Regions from separate parts of the Streptomyces sp. Ag82_O1-12 genome, predicted to be linked through region 1. Evidence: predicted binding sites of a transcription regulator. Region 1 holds the regulator's gene; each other region holds the start of a gene.
What was found. Region 1 encodes HrcA, which represses chaperone genes, less so after heat shock. Its sites were predicted from a motif close to TTNGCACTCNGNNNNNCNGAGTGCNAA; they were not measured.
Positions count from the first base shown of each region.

Region 2: a site for HrcA is predicted at 2,517-2,543, ahead of groL (chaperonin GroEL). Genes of this name have one in related genera too.
Region 3: a site for HrcA is predicted at 3,860-3,886, ahead of groES (co-chaperone GroES). Genes of this name have one in related genera too.

Region 1 covers NZ_FXUW01000001.1:2,780,287-2,785,984, forward strand. The annotation lists gene QOL88_RS12790 (VOC family protein) at 1-234, opposite strand, end outside; gene QOL88_RS12795 (16S rRNA (uracil(1498)-N(3))-methyltransferase) at 251-991, opposite strand; gene QOL88_RS12800 (nitronate monooxygenase) at 988-2,061, opposite strand; gene dnaJ (molecular chaperone DnaJ) at 2,390-3,526, opposite strand; gene hrcA (heat-inducible transcriptional repressor HrcA) at 3,526-4,542, opposite strand; gene QOL88_RS12815 (MBL fold metallo-hydrolase) at 4,714-5,445, shown strand; gene QOL88_RS12820 (DUF3097 domain-containing protein) at 5,477-5,698, shown strand, end outside.
Region 2 covers NZ_FXUW01000001.1:3,912,445-3,918,142, forward strand. The annotation lists gene QOL88_RS17820 (NADH:flavin oxidoreductase) at 1-451, opposite strand, end outside; gene groL (chaperonin GroEL) at 733-2,355, opposite strand; gene QOL88_RS17830 (cold-shock protein) at 2,748-2,951, opposite strand; gene QOL88_RS17835 (MoaD/ThiS family protein) at 3,398-3,673, opposite strand; gene thrC (threonine synthase) at 3,800-5,086, opposite strand; SAM riboswitch class I at 5,105-5,261, opposite strand; gene QOL88_RS17845 (glucosyl-3-phosphoglycerate synthase) at 5,442-5,698, shown strand, end outside.
Region 3 covers NZ_FXUW01000001.1:5,180,509-5,186,206, forward strand. The annotation lists gene QOL88_RS23960 (class I SAM-dependent methyltransferase) at 1-22, opposite strand, end outside; gene QOL88_RS23965 (polysaccharide deacetylase family protein) at 141-1,079, shown strand; gene QOL88_RS23970 (polysaccharide deacetylase family protein) at 1,076-1,792, shown strand; gene QOL88_RS23975 (transposase) at 1,789-2,157, opposite strand; partial or broken gene QOL88_RS23980 (maleylpyruvate isomerase family mycothiol-dependent enzyme) at 2,211-2,447, opposite strand; gene QOL88_RS23985 (hypothetical protein) at 2,618-3,520, shown strand; gene groES (co-chaperone GroES) at 4,033-4,341, shown strand; gene groL (chaperonin GroEL) at 4,463-5,698, shown strand, end outside.

The sequences.
Region 1 (5,698 bases):
CCGCAGCACCACCAGGGAGCGGTGGCCGGCCGCCGCGTCGCCCAGTTCGTCGAGCACCTCGGCCATCATCGACCGGTCCTGCAACGCGATCCCCGCGGAGCCCGCCGCGGGACTGAACTTCTCGTACGGCCCCTGCGCCGCCCCCGACTGCGGTGTGAGGCCGAGGACCTCGCCGTAGAAGCGGTAGCAAGCGGAGAAGTCGGTCACGAGCAGACGAACCTGGGCGAGTTCCACGGTGCCTCCAAGCGGGTCAGGACCAGCGTCCGGTGCGTGCCAGGAGCACGGCCGCGGCGGCCGTCCCGGCAGTCGATGTGCGCAGCACACTGCGCCCGAGGCGATACGCCTGCGCCCCCGCCTCCTCGAACAGCGCCAGCTCCTCCGGCGCGACGCCCCCCTCGGGCCCCACGACCAGCACGATGTCACCGGTGGACGGCAGTTCGGCCGTAGCCAGCGGTTCGTCGCCGCTCTCGTGCAGCACGGCGGCGAAGTCCGCACCGGCCAGCAGGGCGGCGACCTGCTTGGTCGTCGCCGCCTCCGCGACCTCCGGGAAGCGCACCCGGCGGGACTGCTTGCCGGCCTCCCGGGCCGTGGCCCGCCACTTGCCCAGCGCCTTGACCCCGCGGTCGCCCTTCCACTGCGTGATGCAGCGCGCCGCCGCCCACGGCACGATCGCGTCGACCCCGACCTCGGTCATCGTCTCGACGGCGAGCTCACCGCGGTCGCCCTTGGGCAGGGCCTGGACGACGGTGACCCGGGGCTCCTCCGCGGGCTCCTCGGACACCGAGTCCAGCTGGAGGATCAGCCGGTCCTTGCCCTCCGTGTCGAGCACGACGCAGTCCGCCCAGCGGCCCGTCCCGTCCGTGAGGACGACGTCCTCTCCGGCGCGCAGCCGCTTCACGGAGACGGCGTGCCGCCCCTCCGGCCCGTCGAGGACGTACCGGCCGCCGCCGCCCGCGTCGAAGTGCTCGACCACGAACACCGGCGCGGTCACAGCACGCCCCCGCCCGTCAACGAGGCCCGGGCGGCGGCCAGTTCACCGGCCAGCACCTCGACCAGTTGCCCGGCGGGCAGCTCCCGCGCCATCCGGTGCCCCTGCCCGGCCCACAGCGCCATGCCCTGCGCGTCACCGGCCTTGGCGGCGGCCTTGCGCAGCGGCGAGGTGAGGTGGTGGATCTCGGGGTAGGCGGCGGGCGCGTACGGGCCGTGCTCGCGCAGGAACCGGTTGACGAGGCCGCGCGCGGGCCGCCCGGAGAACGCCCGGGTCAGCTCGGTGCGGACGAACAGCGGGTTGGTCAGCGCCTGCTTGTGCAGGGCGTTCGCGCCCGACTCGTGCGTGGCGAGGAAGGCGGTGCCCAGCTGGGCCGCGCTCGCCCCGGCCGCGAGGACCCCGGCGATCTGGCCGCCGCGCATGATGCCGCCGGCGGCGACGATCGGGATGCCGACGGCCTCACGGACCTGGGCGATCAGCGACAACAGCCCGATGCCGGATCCGTCCGTCTCGGGGATGTCCCGGTGGGTGCCCTGGTGGCCGCCGGCCTCGACGCCCTGGGCGATGACCCCGTCCGCACCCGCCCGTTCGACGGCGCGGGCCTCGTCGGGGGTGGTCGCGGCGGCCAGGACGAAGGTGCCGACGCGGTGCAGGGCGTCGACGACCTCACGGCTCGGGACGCCGAAGTGGAACGACACGACCGGCACGGGGTTGTCGCGCAGCACCACCAGCTTGGCCTCGAAGCCGTCGTCGCGTCCGCTGTCCGGATCGCCGAGCTCGGCCTCGTACCAGGTGGCCTCGCCGGCCAGCTGGTGGGCGTAGACGTCGACGGCGGCCGGGTCGGCGGACTCCGGCTGCGGCATGAAGACGTTGACGCCGAAGGGCCTGCCGGTGAGGCTCCGGATCTGCTTGATCTCCTGGTACATCCCGTCGGCGGTCTTGTACCCGGCGGCGAGGAACCCGAGCCCGCCCGCCTCGCACACGGCCGCGGCGAGCTGGGGTACGGAGACGCCGCCCGCCATGGGGGCCTGCACGATCGGGAGAGGGAAGAGATCGGTCAGTGCGGAGGACATGACCGCATGTTGTCACGTCCTCCGAACAACCCAGAAACCGGCCTGCCGACTGGCATAGACCAGAGGAACAAGCACCTCACGTCACCGGGGCGAGGCCCGCTCACCGTCCGTTGAACGCGTCCTTCAACCGCGAGAACAGCCCCTGCTGCCCCGGCTGACTGTGCCTGCCCGGGGGACGACCCCCGGACCCCCGGCAGCAGCCGCACCGCCGGCGTCACCGCCCGTCGAACGCGTCCTTCAACCGCGAGAACAACCCCTGCTGCCCCGGCTGACTGTGCCTGCCCGGGGGACGACCCCCGGACCCCCGGCAGCAGCCGCACCGCCGGCGTCAGCGCCCGTTGAACGCGTCCTTCAACCGCGAGAAGAGCCCCTGCTGCCCCGGCTGGAACTGCCCCGTGGGGCGTTCCTCGCCGCGGAGTTTGGAGAGCTCGCGGAGCAGGCGCTCCTGCTCGGGGTCGAGCTTGGTCGGGGTCTGGACCTCGACGTGGACGATGAGGTCGCCGCGTCCGCCGCCGCGCAGGTGCGTGACGCCCCGGCCGTGCAGCGGGATCGACTGGCCGGACTGGGTGCCCGGGCGGATGTCGACCTCCTCCATGCCGTCGAGCGTCTCCAGCGGCACCTTCGTGCCGAGGGACGCCGCCGTCATGGGGATCGTCACCGTGCAGTGCAGGTCGTCGCCGCGCCGCTGGAACGTGCTGTGCGGCAGCTCGTGGATCTCGACGTAGAGGTCACCGGCCGGACCGCCGCCGGGACCGACCTCGCCCTCGCCGGCGAGCTGGATCCGCGTGCCGTTGTCGACACCGGCCGGGATCTTGACCGTGAGCGTACGGCGGGAGCGGACGCGGCCGTCGCCCGCGCACTCCGGGCACGGGGTCGGGACCACCGTGCCGAAGCCCTGGCACTGCGGGCAGGGGCGGGACGTCATGACCTGGCCCAGGAAGGACCGGGTGACCTGCGAGACCTCACCGCGGCCGCGGCACATGTCACACGTCTGGGCGGAAGTGCCCGGGGCCGCGCCCTCGCCGCTGCAGGTGTTGCAGACGACGGCCGTGTCGACCTGGATGTCCTTCGTCGTGCCGAAGGCGGCCTCGTCGAGCTCGATCTCGATACGGATCATCGCGTCCTGGCCGCGGCGGGTGCGCGAGCGCGGTCCGCGCTGCGACGCCGTGCCGAAGAACGCGTCCATGATGTCCGAGAAGTTCCCGAAACCGCCGGCTCCGAAGCCGCCCGCGCCGCCGCCACCGGCCTGCGAGAGCGGGTCGCCGCCGAGGTCGTAGACCTGCTTCTTCTGCGGGTCCGACAGCACCTCGTAAGCGGCGTTGATCTCCTTGAACCGCTCCTGGGTCTTCGGATCGGGGTTGACGTCCGGGTGCAGCTCGCGCGCGAGCCGCCGGAAGGCCTTCTTGATCTCTTCCTGCGACGCGTCGCGGCGCACGCCGAGTACGGCGTAGTAGTCCGTGGCCACTACGACTCCGCCAGGATCTGTCCGACGTACCGTGCCACTGCGCGTACCGCTCCCATCGTTCCCGGGTAGTCCATGCGGGTCGGTCCGACCACGCCGAGCTTGGCGACTGCCTCGCCGCCCGAACCGTAACCGACCGACACGACAGACGTGGAGTTGAGTCCTACGTGGGCGTTCTCATGACCGATCCGTACGGTCACGCCCGGATCCTGCGCCTCGCCGAGCAGCTTGAGGAGCACGACCTGCTCCTCCAGCGCCTCCAGCACCGGCCGGATCGTGAGAGGGAAGTCATGCCCGAAGCGGGTCAGATTGGCGGTGCCGCCGATCATCAGCCGCTCCTCGTTCTCCTCGACGAGCGTCTCCAGGAGTGTGGAGAGCACCGTAGAGACCGTACCCCGGTCCTCGTGCTCGAACGCCTCCGGGAGATCCTCCACCAGACTCGGCACATCCGCGAAACGGCGGTTCGCCACACGGCTGTTGAGCCGGGCGCGCAGATCCGCGAGCGAGGCGTCGCCGAAGGGCGCCGGGCAGTCGACCATCCGCTGCTCGACCCGCCCGGTGTCCGTGATCAGCACGAGCATCACGCGTGCGGGCGCGAGGGAGAGCAGCTCCACGTGCCGCACCGTCGAACGGGTCAGCGAGGGGTACTGCACGACGGCGACCTGACGTGTGAGCTGCGCGAGCAGCCGCACCGTCCGCGCCACGACGTCGTCGAGGTCGACGGCGCCCTCCAGGAAGTTCTGGATCGCGCGCCGCTCGGGCGCGGTCATCGGCTTGACGCCGGCGAGCTTGTCGACGAACAGCCGGTAGCCCTTGTCGGTGGGGATGCGCCCGGCACTGGTGTGCGGCTGGGCGATGTACCCCTCGTCCTCCAGGGCCGCCATGTCGTTGCGGACGGTGGCCGGGGAGACGCCGAGGCTGTGCCGCTCGGTGAGGGCCTTGGAGCCCACCGGCTCCTCGGTGCCGACGTAGTCCTGGACGATGGCGCGCAGCACCTGAAGCCTGCGTTCACTGAGCATCGCGCACACCTCCAGAAGTCGTCCGCCCGTGGTCCTGCCTGTCGAGCCTGGCACTCTGCGCGTGCGAGTGCCAGCATTCCCCGGCCCAGTGTACGGCGGTGGGGTACACCCCCGGCAAGGCTGGTCGTGCGGCGCCGTGCCCCGAGCGGGGCGCACCGCTAGCGTCGCCGTATGACGGTGACTTGGGAAGACCTCGGATGGGAGCGCCTGGCCGCCGGTGTGGGGCGGTGCCGGCTGCCGGTGTGGGACTGCACGACCGGGCTGGTCGCCGGGGACGGGGCGGTCCTCATGATCGACGCGGGGTCGAGCCTCGCCGAGGGCGCGAAACTGGGCGCGCAGGCGCGGGCGCTCACCGGTCACCGTGTGACACATCTCGCGCTGACCCACCCGCACTTCGACCATGTCTTCGGTGCCGCGGCGCTCCCGGACACCGAGGTGTTCGGCGCGGTGGGCGTGGACGCGCTGCTGACGCGGGCGCGGGACCGCGAGGAACTGCGCGAGGACGGGGTGCGCCAGGGCCTGGCGGCGCCCACGGCCCGGGAGGCGGCGGAGCGGCTGACCCCGCCCGGCCACCTCGTCTCCGGCGAGTGGACGCTCGACCTGGGCGGCGGTCGGCAGGTGCTGCTGGCGAACGTCGGGCCGGGGCACACCGCGCACGATCTGGCGGTGCTGGTGCCGGGCGATCCGGAGGTGGTGTTCTGCGGCGACCTGGTCGAGGAGTCCGGCGAGCCGCAGGCGGGCCCCGACGCGATGCCGTCGCACTGGCCGGCCGCCCTGGACCGGCTGCTCGACCTGGGCGGCGAGGACGCGGTGTACGTGCCCGGTCACGGAGCGGTGGTGGACGCGGCGTTCGTGCGGGCGCAACGGGACGCGCTGGCGGCGCGTTTCGGCGTGTCGCGGTGATCGCCGTTCGCCTTCTCCTATCGTCATCCGAATGCGCCAGTACTCCGCCGATCTGACCCCGCCGTGGAAGAAGCCGAAACCGGTGCCCGAGGTGGCGGCGGAGCCGGGCCTGGTGGTGGAGGAGCCGGGGAGCGGCTTCTGCGGCGCGGTGATCCGCTGCGAGGCCGGCACGGTGACGCTGGAGGACCGCTTCGGCAAGCACCGGGTGTTCCCGATGGAGCCGCGCGGCTTCCTGCTGGAGGGCAGGGTGGTG
Region 2 (5,698 bases), 1.1 Mb from region 1:
CCTGGGTCATGGCCTTGCCGGTGGGCTCCGTCGCGCCGATGCGCAGGCCGGAGGGGCCGACGGCGGGGGCGTCGGCGAACGGGGGCTCGCCCTGGTTGCGGACCATGCCGATGTGCCACAGCTGGGGCACGATGGTGCCGCCCGCGGCGTGCACCGCCTCGGCGACCTTCGCCCAGCCCGCGAGCTGCTCCTCACCGTGGAAGCGCGGCACGCGGTCGCTCTGCCCCGCCGAGTCGTGGCCGACGTAGGTGCCCTCGGTGACGATCAGGCCGACTCCGGCGGCGGCGCGGCGCGCGTAGTACGACACGACGTCCTCACCGGGCACGCCGCCCGGGGAGAACATGCGGGTCATCGGCGCCATCGCGATCCGGTTCGGAACGGTCAAGCCGCCCAGCGATACGGGCCGGGACAGGATTTCGGCGGCGCGGGATGCGGAGGCGGCGACAGTCACGTGGGGGCTCCCTTGGGGGTACCGGATGGTATGTGCATACGCATGGGACCTCACCTTCAACCATCCGGCACCGCCCGGACCATCCCACCCCCGCTGTGATCCCGGACACGCGAGGTGTGTGCCCCCCGGGCAGGGGGAGGGCGGGGGCACACCTCGGGCCCGCCCGACGGCGCCCCCGGACACGCCCGACGGCACACCCCCGGACACGCCCGAGGGCGGCACCCCCTGTCGGAACAGGAAGTGCCGCCCTCGGTAAGACCGTTGATCAACCCTGGGGTCGATCAGAAGTCCATGTCACCGCCCGGCATGCCGCCGCCGGCCGGCGCGGCGGCCTTCTCCGGCTTGTCGGCGATGACGGCCTCGGTGGTGAGGAACAGCGCGGCGATGGAGGCGGCGTTCTGCAGGGCAGAGCGGGTCACCTTCGCCGGGTCGATGATGCCCTCGGCGATCATGTCGACGTACTCACCGGTCGCGGCGTTCAGGCCGTGGCCGACGGGCAGGTTGCGCACCTTCTCGACGATGACGCCACCCTCGAGGCCACCGTTGACGGCGATCTGCTTGAGCGGGGCCTCCAGGGCCAGCTTCACGGCGTTGGCGCCGGTCTGCTCGTCACCCTCCAGGTCCAGCTTCTCGAAGACCGAGGAGGCCTGGAGCAGGGCCACGCCACCACCGGCGACGATGCCCTCCTCGACGGCCGCCTTGGCGTTGCGCACGGCGTCCTCGATGCGGTGCTTGCGCTCCTTGAGCTCCACCTCGGTGGCGGCACCGGCCTTGATGACCGCGACACCGCCGGCGAGCTTCGCCAGGCGCTCCTGGAGCTTCTCGCGGTCGTAGTCCGAGTCGCTGTTCTCGATCTCGGCGCGGATCTGGTTGACCCGGCCGGCGACCTGGTCGGCGGAGCCGGCACCGTCGACGATGGTGGTCTCGTCCTTGGTGATGACGACCTTGCGGGCCTTGCCCAGCAGGTCGATCGTGGCGTTCTCCAGCTTGAGGCCGACCTCCTCGGAGATCACCTCGCCGCCGGTGAGGATGCCGATGTCCTGCAGCATCGCCTTGCGGCGGTCGCCGAAGCCCGGGGCCTTGACGGCGACGGACTTGAAGGTGCCGCGGATCTTGTTGACGACCAGGGTCGACAGGGCCTCGCCCTCGACGTCCTCGGCGATGATCAGCAGCGGCTTGCCGGACTGCATGACCTTCTCGAGGAGCGGCAGCAGGTCCTTGACGTTGCTGATCTTCGAGTTCGCGATCAGGATGTACGGGTCGTCGAGGACGGCCTCCATACGCTCCATGTCGGTGGCGAAGTACGCCGAGATGTAGCCCTTGTCGAAGCGCATACCCTCGGTGAGCTCCAGCTCCAGACCGAAGGTCTGGGACTCCTCGACGGTGATGACGCCTTCCTTGCCGACCTTGTCCATGGCCTCGGCGATGAGCTCGCCGATCTGGGTGTCGGCGGCGGAGATGGAGGCCGTGGAAGCGATCTGCTCCTTGGTCTCGACATCCTTCGCCTGCTCCAGCAGGGCGGCGGAGACGGCCTCGACGGCGCGCTCGATACCGCGCTTGAGGGCCATCGGGTTGGCGCCGGCGGCTACGTTGCGCAGACCCTCCTTGACCAGGGCCTGGGCGAGAACGGTCGCGGTGGTCGTACCGTCACCGGCGACGTCGTCCGTCTTCTTGGCGACTTCCTTGACCAGCTCGGCGCCGATCTTCTCGTACGGGTCCTCGAGCTCGATCTCCTTGGCGATGGAGACACCATCGTTGGTGATCGTGGGCGCGCCCCACTTCTTCTCGAGGACGACGTTGCGGCCCTTGGGGCCGAGCGTCACCTTGACGGCGTCCGCGAGCTGGTTCATGCCGCGCTCGAGGCCGCGCCGCGCCTCCTCGTCGAACGCGATGATCTTGGCCATGTGAAGTGGTCCCTCCAGGACTGGGGGTGATTACTTCGGACCGCGCCCGCGCCCGCGACGGACGGCTCGCCAGCCTTGTGGTTCCTTCCCACCCGGCCTGCGGGCCTCACCGACCCGGTCCTTACGTTGTCACTCTCACCTTCAGAGTGCTAACGCAATGATTAGCACTCGACCCCCGAGAGTGCAAGGCGCGCTCGCGTAGCGAGTGCTCGTTGAGGGGTGGTGGTCGGGTGACGGGCGGGCGCAAGCGCCTCCCGGGGATCGGGCAGGGTCGTCAGCCGCCCGCGAGCACCGCCCGGCAGGCCGTTCGAACAGGCCGAAGGGCCCGCACCCCGGGGGGTACGGGCCCTTCTGAGAAGACCGGTCGCGTGAGCGTTGGTCGTGGTGCGCGTTCAGGCAGCGACGCGAACCATGTCGGCCTGCGGTCCCTTCTGGCCCTGCGAGATCTCGAACTCGACCCGCTGGCCCTCTTCAAGGGTGCGGTAGCCGTCCATCTGAATCGCGCTGTAGTGGACGAAAACATCCGCACCACCGTCGACCGCGATGAAGCCGTACCCCTTCTCCGCGTTGAACCACTTGACGGTGCCCTGAGCCATGCCTAACTCCCCTATTACTGGCCCTTGCACAGATCCACACTTCGTGAACCCGGGTCAGACCTCACCCCCCACGGTTGGGGGCGTGCGCCGGAACGCGTCGACCGCGGCTGAATGTATCTGTCCAACTGCCGTCTGCAACAGGTCAATCGGACGAGAATTCTGGACGCGCCGGATCCGGAATGTGGGGAGAATTCGTCCGAATTCAGGGCAAGTCGGGCCACACAAAGGGAACAAAAGCCGCAAAAGATGCGCACACTTTGGCTACATCTTGTCGGGCTCGCAGCGGGAATTTCAGGGTGCCGATCAGCGGATCGGGACCGCGTTCCCCAACTGTACCGCGCTCAATCACACAGAATTGCCCCCTCCGCTTCTCTCACGGAGGGGGCAATTCGATGAACTCTCAGTGACTGCCGTTACCGAAGGTAATAACGGGCCGCCCGACCGGTTCAGCCGCCGGCGACGGCGGGAATGATCGACACGCCGGCACCGTCCGGCGTGGCCGTCTCCAGACCCTGCTCGAACCGCACGTCGTCGTCGTTGACGTACACGTTGACGAACCGGCGCAGCTTGCCCTGGTCGTCCAGCACCCGGGCGGCGATCCCGGTGTGGTTCTTCTCCAGGTCGGCGATGACCTCGCCGAGGGTCCCGCCATCGGCGGACACCTCTGCCTGACCGCCGGTGTAGGTGCGCAGGATGGTGGGGATGCGAACGGTGACGCTCATCGGGGATGTCCTCCGGTTCTTCTTGGGCTACGGCTGGGGCGCGCCCTCAGGGGCGCGGGGCTGTATCAACGTGCGGCTCCGCCGCGTGGGCGCGACCAGCCCTCACCGGCCCGCAGCGAACAACGATCAGACCAGCCCGGCCTCACGGAACGAGTCCAGGTTGGGCCGGATGGTCGCGGTCAGCCCGGTCCCGGCCACCGCGTCCAGCGTCTTGAGGCCGTCTCCGGTGTTGAGCACGACGGTGGTCTTGGTGGGGTCGAGGGCCCCGCTCTCGATCAGCTTCTTCGTCACGCCCACCGTCACACCACCGGCGGTCTCCGCGAAGATCCCCTCGGTCCGAGCAAGGATCTTGATCGCGTCGACGACCTGCTCGTCGTTCACGTCCTCCACCGCACCGCCGGTCCGCCGCGCGATGTCCAGCACGTAGGGCCCGTCCGCCGGGTTGCCGATGGCGAGGGACTTGGCGATGGTGTTCGGCTTCTGCGGGCGGACGACGTCGTGCCCGGCCTTGTAGGCGACGGACACCGGCGAGCAGCCCTCGGCCTGCGCGCCGAAGATCTTGTACGGCTTGTCCTCGACCAGCCCGAGCTTGATCAGCTCCTGGAGGCCCTTGTCGATCTTCGTCAGCTGCGAGCCGGAGGCGATCGGCACCACCAGCTGGTCCGGCAGCTGCCAGCCGAGCTGCTCGCAGATCTCGTACGCGAGGGTCTTGGAACCCTCCGCGTAGTACGGCCGGAGGTTGACGTTGACGAAGCCCCAGCCCTCGCCGGCCGGGTCGCCGATCAGCTCGGAGCAGAAGCGGTTCACGTCGTCGTAGTTGCCCTCGATGCCGACGAGCTCGCCGCCGTAGACCGCGGCCATGACGACCTTGCCCTGCTCCAGGTCGTGCGGGATGAACACGCAGGAGCGGAAGCCGGCGCGGGCCGCGGCGGCGCCCACCGCACCGGCGAGGTTGCCGGTGGAGGAGCAGGAGAGCGTGGTGAAGCCGAAGGCGCGGGCGGCCTCCAGGGCCTGGGCGACGACGCGGTCCTTGAAGGAGTGCGTCGGGTTGCCGGAGTCGTCCTTCACGAACAGCTTGCCGGCGTCGACGCCCAGCTCACGCGCGAGGTTGTCGGCCTTGACGAGCTTGGTCCAGCCGGGGTTGATGTTCGGCTTGTCCGCGACGTCGGCCGGGACCGGCAGCAGCGGGGCGTAGCGCCAGATGTTCGCGGGTCCCGCTTCGATGCGCTTGCGGAGCTCTTCGGTGTCGTAGGCCGAGAAGTCGTAGGCGATCTCCAGCGGGCCGAAACACTCCTGGCACGCGAAGACCGGGCCGAGGGGGACGCGGTGGCCGCACTCGCGGCAGCTGAGCGCTGCGGCGGGGCCGAGGTCTACGGTGGATTCAGTGGTGCTTGCAACAGTCTGCGCAGCCATGTGAGGCGAGGCCCTTTCTCCTCATCTTCCTCACGACGCATCTCGCCGTGAGACGGATTTGGCACCTTCCCGAGCCGGGAGCCTCGCGCATGGGGTCGACAGTGACCTACGAGTACCGACTGGAGGGTTGCCGGGGCTTCATCGGGCCGTTTCCCTCTGCCCCTCTGGATGAGCTGTATGTGGTTGTAGGCGGCGGGTGACCCCGGACATGCGATGGTCATCCGCCTTGTTCAAGACTGTAACCGACGACCAGGACAGTTGAGATAGTCGTCCGAACCGCGAGATGACTGTACCTGTCAGCCGCTACCGCGGCGGGCAGTCCGTCCCGCCGAGAGTACGCAGAGGAGCCGCCACGGTGCTGGAAGAAGTCGAGCGCTGGCTGAGCACCCGTTCCTGGTCAGCGAACGAACGCCCCCTCCACCAGATTCTCGCCGCGAAGCAGCGCACCGGCCAGACGGTCAGCGTGGTGCTGCCCGCGCTCAACGAGGAGGCGACGGTCGGCGACATCGCCTCCGTCATCCGCCACGACCTGATGCGGCAGGTGCCGCTCGTCGACGAGCTGGTCGTCGTCGACTCGGGCTCGACCGACCGCACGTCCGAGGTGGCCGCCGC
Region 3 (5,698 bases), 2.4 Mb from region 1:
GGAGGGGAGCGAGGTCGTTCACCGGATCATTGTCGGCCACGGCGGCGGGCGGGTGGCGTGTGGGCCAGTCGGTGGACGGTGAGGCGCCGGCCGCGGTGTCGGGCCGGGATCGACGGGAGGCGCTGCGAGGATCCGGCACCATGCGAGCAGTCGTACAAAATGACAAAAGCCGGGCGTTGGGGCGGAGGTCCGCGGGCGTACGGATCGGCCTCACCGTGCTCGTCCTCGCCGCCATCGCCTCCGGCTGCGCGCAGGACGGCGACAGCGACCAGGTCACCCCGGCGGGTGGCCAGCAGCCCCTCGAGGCGCCCCCGGCCCGCGCGCTCGACTCCTACGCCACCAAGCTGCGCGCCGCGCACGCCGCCCGGGTCGCCGCCGCGCACCGCTGGGGCCTGCGCAAGGTCCCGCGCGCCGCCCCGCCGGCCCCGCGGGAGAAGCCGAGGATCAGGACCCGCAAGGGCTTCGAGGTGGACGGTCACCGGGAACTGGACCTGCCGCCCGTCTTCACCAGGGTCCCCACCCGGGACAAGGTCGTCTTCCTCACCATCGACGACGGCGCCGAGAAGGACCCGGCGTTCCTGCGGATGATGAGCGACCTGGACGTCCCGTACACCGCCTTCCTCAGCGGCTACCTGGTCAAGGACGACACCCGCTACTTCCGGACGATGCAGTCCAGGGGCGTGGTCCTGAACAACCACACCCTTCATCACCCCAATCTGCGGGGCATGTCCTACCGGGCGCAGAAGCGTGAGATCTGCGGCATGCAGCGCTACCTGGAGCGGCGGTTCGGCAAGCGCCCCACCCTCTTCCGCCCGCCCTACGGCAGCTACGACCGGGCGACCCTGCGCGCCGCCAAGACCTGCGGCATCGCGTACGCGCCCCTGTGGAACCAGGAGGTCTTCGCCGACCACTGGGAGTACCGCGAGGGGGATCGCAAGCTGCGCCGGGGCGACATCGTCCTCACGCACTTCCGGGGCCGCGACCAGTGGAAGGGCACGATGGCCGACATGGTCCGCCGCTTCCTGAACAAGGTGACGGCCCAGGGATACGCGGTCGGGCGGCTGGAGGACTACCTGTGAGGCGGCCGGCCGCCGCCCTGCTGTGCGCGGTCCTGCTGGCCGGCTGCGCCGGGGGCGCGGGGGAGCGGCCGGGCGCCGCCGACGGCCGGGCGCAGGCCCCGCCCCGCGCGGAGGGCGCCCCCCGGCGGCTGCCGCCCGTCGTGGACCACGTCCCCACCCGCGAACCCGTCGTCTTCCTCACCTACGACGACGGCGCCGAGCGCGACCCCCGCTTCGTCGGCCTCGTCCGCGAACGGCGCCTCCCTGTCAGCATGTTCCTCACGGACAGCGTCGTGGGCCCCGGCTACGGCCACTTCGCCCGGCTGCGCGCGGTCGGCGCGTCCATCCAGAACCACACCCTCGACCACCCCGCCCTGCGCGGCCTGCCCTACGCCGGCCAGCGCGCCGAGATCTGCGGCCAGCAGCACAAACTCCGCTCCCGCTTCGGCATCAGCCCCCGCCTCTTCCGCCCGCCCTACGGCACCTACGACCGGGCGACCCTGCGCGCGGCGGCCGACTGCGGCATCACGGCGGTCGTGCTGTGGCGCGCGTCCCTGAACACCGACGGCGAACTGACCTACACCCGGGGCGAGCCGGCCCTGCGGCCCGGCGACATCGTCTCGGTGCCGGCAGGCGAGACGATGTCCCCGAGCCTGACGGAACGGACGGTGCGGCTGCTGCGCGAGATCGCGCGGACGGGGCTTCGGGTGGGGCGGCTGGAGGACCACCTCTAGTGTCCCGGTCCGGAGATCCTGTCGCAGTAGCGGCAGATGCGGTCGATGATCTGATCTGAGGTCTTGGTCCACTTGAAGGGCCGGGCCTGTTCGTTCCAGGTCTTGATCCACGCTTCGAGCCCGGTCTTCAGTTCATCAAGCGAGCAGAACACGCCGCGTTCAAGGCGGCGTCGTTCCAGCATCGCGAACGACCGCTCGACCTGGTTGATCCAGGACGAGTAGGCCGGGGTGAAGTGCAGGCGGAACCGGGGATGCGCAAGCAGCCACTTGTGCACCACCGGCGCCTTGTGGTCGGAGAGGTTGTCGCAGATCACGTGGACCGCCAGGCCGGGATCGGTCTGGCGGTCGATCTCTACGTCCGGCACGGCACCGTGGACCTGTTCGCCGCCCTGAACACCGCCACCGGCAAGGAGATCGGGAAGCTGTCCAGCACCGCGCGGTCGACCTCCGTGTGGACGTGGAAGGCGTCCGTGCCGGTCGCGGCCAGCAGCGCCGAATGGTCCGTCCAGGCGAGATGCGCGATCTGGTGGGCGACGCTCCAGCCGGGCACCGGGGTGGCGAGCGCCCACTGCTCGGCGCTCAACTCGGCCACCAGCCGGTCGAGTTCCTCGCTCTCCTCGCGCAGGTCGTCGAACACGGGCGTCGGATCGGACACGGGACGCTCCCCTCGGGCATGGCAGCGCCGAAGAAGACAAGCAAGCATGCTTGCATAGTTGTGGCCGTTCGGTGCACGGCCCAGAGCGAGGGCTGCGCGGACCCTGTGTGCTCAATACACTCGGCGATCGCGCCCATCGTGGCGCACACTCGCATATCGGGGGACGAACGATGAGCAACTGGAACCCGGGCGGACAGTCGCCCCAGGGGCCGCAGCCCTACCAGCCGCAGCCATCTCAGCCCTATCCGCCCCAGCCCTACGTGCCGCCACAGCCCCAGCCGCCCTACCCGGGGCCACCGGTGCCGCCGCCGGGCGGGCCGATCACCCGGCTGCGGCGGCGGATCGGCCCCATCCACACCGCGCGCAGGGTCTTCACCCCGTCACGGCCGGGCATCGTCTCGGATCCTGAGGTGGCGCGGATGCGGAAGATCAGGACCCTGGTCGGCGTGGGCGCGTTCCTGTGGATGTCCTACGCCTACAAGCTCGCCCCCAAGCTCAGCGATGCGGCGGACGAGCAGGTCGACAAGTCGTGGACCAGCGCCCTCGTGCTGGCGGCGACCCTCCCGGTCGTCGTCGGCGTCCTGTACGGCCTGGCCGCTCCGGCGGCGCGACGGGACCTGCTGCGCCGGGCGGGGCGGTGCTTCGGCGCGATCGTGGCCATGATGGCGGCGACCGCCGTCTTCCCGGTCATCGTGCTCTCAGGGTTCTTCGAGGGCCAGGAACCCCTCGTGGAGGGCCACTTCACCGTGACGAAGGGCCTCATCCTCGCGTTCACCCTCTTCGTCCTCTTCTGGGTGACGCCGTTCGTCGTCTGGGGCGTGGGACTCGCCGTCCAGCACGTGTTCCGCACCGCGGACATCCACGAGACGGTGCCGCCGCTGCTGATCATGGCGTTGGCGTGGGAGATGGCACTGATCGACATGTTCACCGGCGCCCACGAGGGCGTGCCGACGGTGATCCGGTACGTGTTCATCCTGGGCGCCCCGCTCTCCGTCACGGCGGTGGGCCTGTGGGAGCTGCACCGGCTGCGCGTGCACTACGGGCTGGGGATGCGGGGACTGCTGATGCGCTAGGAACGGCGCCTCGCAGGACGTACTAGTGATCTGGTTTTGAGGTCGTGGGTCGCCACGTGAGGCGTCCCCTCTGTCAGATTGCGGCGTTCTGCTGCGGCGGGTAGCGCGCTCGGGGCTCTTGCTGCGTGGATGGGCGATACCCGGCTGGATCATCGACCGCATCTGCCGCTACTGCGACAGGATCTCCGAACCAGATCACTAGGACCACCGGTAGGACCACCTGACGGACCGGCTGGAGAGCCACCCGTAGGACCACCGGTAGCGCCGCTGACAGGGCCTTCTGAGGGACCACCTGACGGACCGGCTGGAGAGAACACCCGGCCGACGCGCCGTCGGCAATTAGCAGTCCGCTTGACCGAGTGCTAATCGCAGTCATAGTCTCGGCTCTGGCACTCCCCCTAGGAGAGTGCCAACACAGCGACGGGCAGGTCCGGCACCCGCGACGACGGATCCACCTGGTCGCCACCTCAGACAGTTAACCCCGTGAGATCTCCGAAGGGGGAGGTCGGATCGTGACGACCACCAGCTCCAAGGTTGCCATCAAGCCGCTCGAGGACCGCATTGTGGTCCAGCCGCTCGACGCCGAGCAGACCACCGCCTCTGGCCTGGTCATCCCGGACACCGCCAAGGAGAAGCCCCAGGAGGGCGTCGTCCTGGCCGTGGGCCCGGGCCGCTTCGAGGACGGCAACCGTCTTCCGCTCGACGTCTCCGTCGGCGACGTCGTGCTCTACAGCAAGTACGGCGGCACCGAGGTGAAGTACAACGGCGAGGAGTACCTCGTCCTCTCGGCCCGCGACGTGCTCGCGATCGTCGAGAAGTAATTCACCCGGCATTACCAGCATTGCAGTGAACTGCGCCCCTGGCCCCCGCGACCTTATGAAGCCGGGCGTCGGGGGCGCGGTTCGTTTCACCCACGTTTTCCGAGAGGGCTGAACCGCTCCCATGGCGAAGATCCTGAAGTTCGACGAGGACGCCCGTCGCGCCCTCGAGCGCGGCGTCAACAAGCTTGCCGACACGGTCAAGGTGACGATCGGCCCCAAGGGCCGCAACGTCGTCATCGACAAGAAGTTCGGCGCTCCCACCATCACCAACGACGGTGTGACCATCGCCCGCGAGGTCGAGGTCGAGGACCCGTACGAGAACCTCGGTGCCCAGCTGGTCAAGGAGGTGGCGACCAAGACCAACGACATCGCGGGTGACGGTACGACCACCGCGACCGTGCTCGCCCAGGCGCTCGTGCGCGAGGGCCTGAAGAACGTCGCCGCCGGTGCCTCCCCGGCCGCCCTGAAGAAGGGCATCGACGCCGCCGTCGCCGCGGTCTCCGAGGAGCTCCTCGCGACCGCCCGGCCGATCGACGAGAAGTCCGACATCGCCGCCGTCGCCGGTCTGTCCGCCCAGGACACGCAGGTCGGCGAGCTCATCGCCGAGGCCATGGACAAGGTCGGCAAGGACGGTGTCATCACCGTCGAGGAGTCCAACACCTTCGGTCTGGAGCTGGACTTCACCGAGGGCATGGCCTTCGACAAGGGCTACCTGTCGCCGTACTTCGTGACGGACCAGGAGCGCATGGAAGCCGTCCTGGACGACCCGTACATCCTCATCACGCAGGGCAAGATCTCCGCCATCGCGGACCTCCTGCCGCTGCTGGAGAAGGTCATCCAGTCGAACGCCTCCAAGCCGCTGCTGATCATCGCCGAGGACGTCGAGGGCGAGGCCCTTTCCACCCTCGTCGTGAACAAGATCCGCGGCACCTTCAACGCCGTCGCCGTGAAGGCCCCCGGCTTCGGCGACCGCCGCAAGGCGATGCTGCAGGACCTGGCCGTCCTCACCGGCGCCACGGTCGTCTCCGAGGAGGTCGGCCTCAAGCTCGACCAGGTCGGTCTGGACGTCCTCGGCTCCGCCCGCCGCGTCACCGTCACCAAGGACGACACCACGGTCGTCGACGGCGCCGGCAACAAGGACGACGTGCAGGGCCGCGTCGCCCAGATCAAGGCCGAGATCGAGTCCACGGACTCCGACTGGGACCGCGAGAAGCTCCAGGAGCGCCTCGCGAAGCTGGCCGGCGGCGTGTGCGTCATCCGCGTGGGTGCCGCCACCGAGGTCGAGCTGAAGGAGCGCAAGCACCGTCTGGAGGACGCCATCTCCGCGACCCGCGCCGCGGTCGAGGAGGGCATCGTC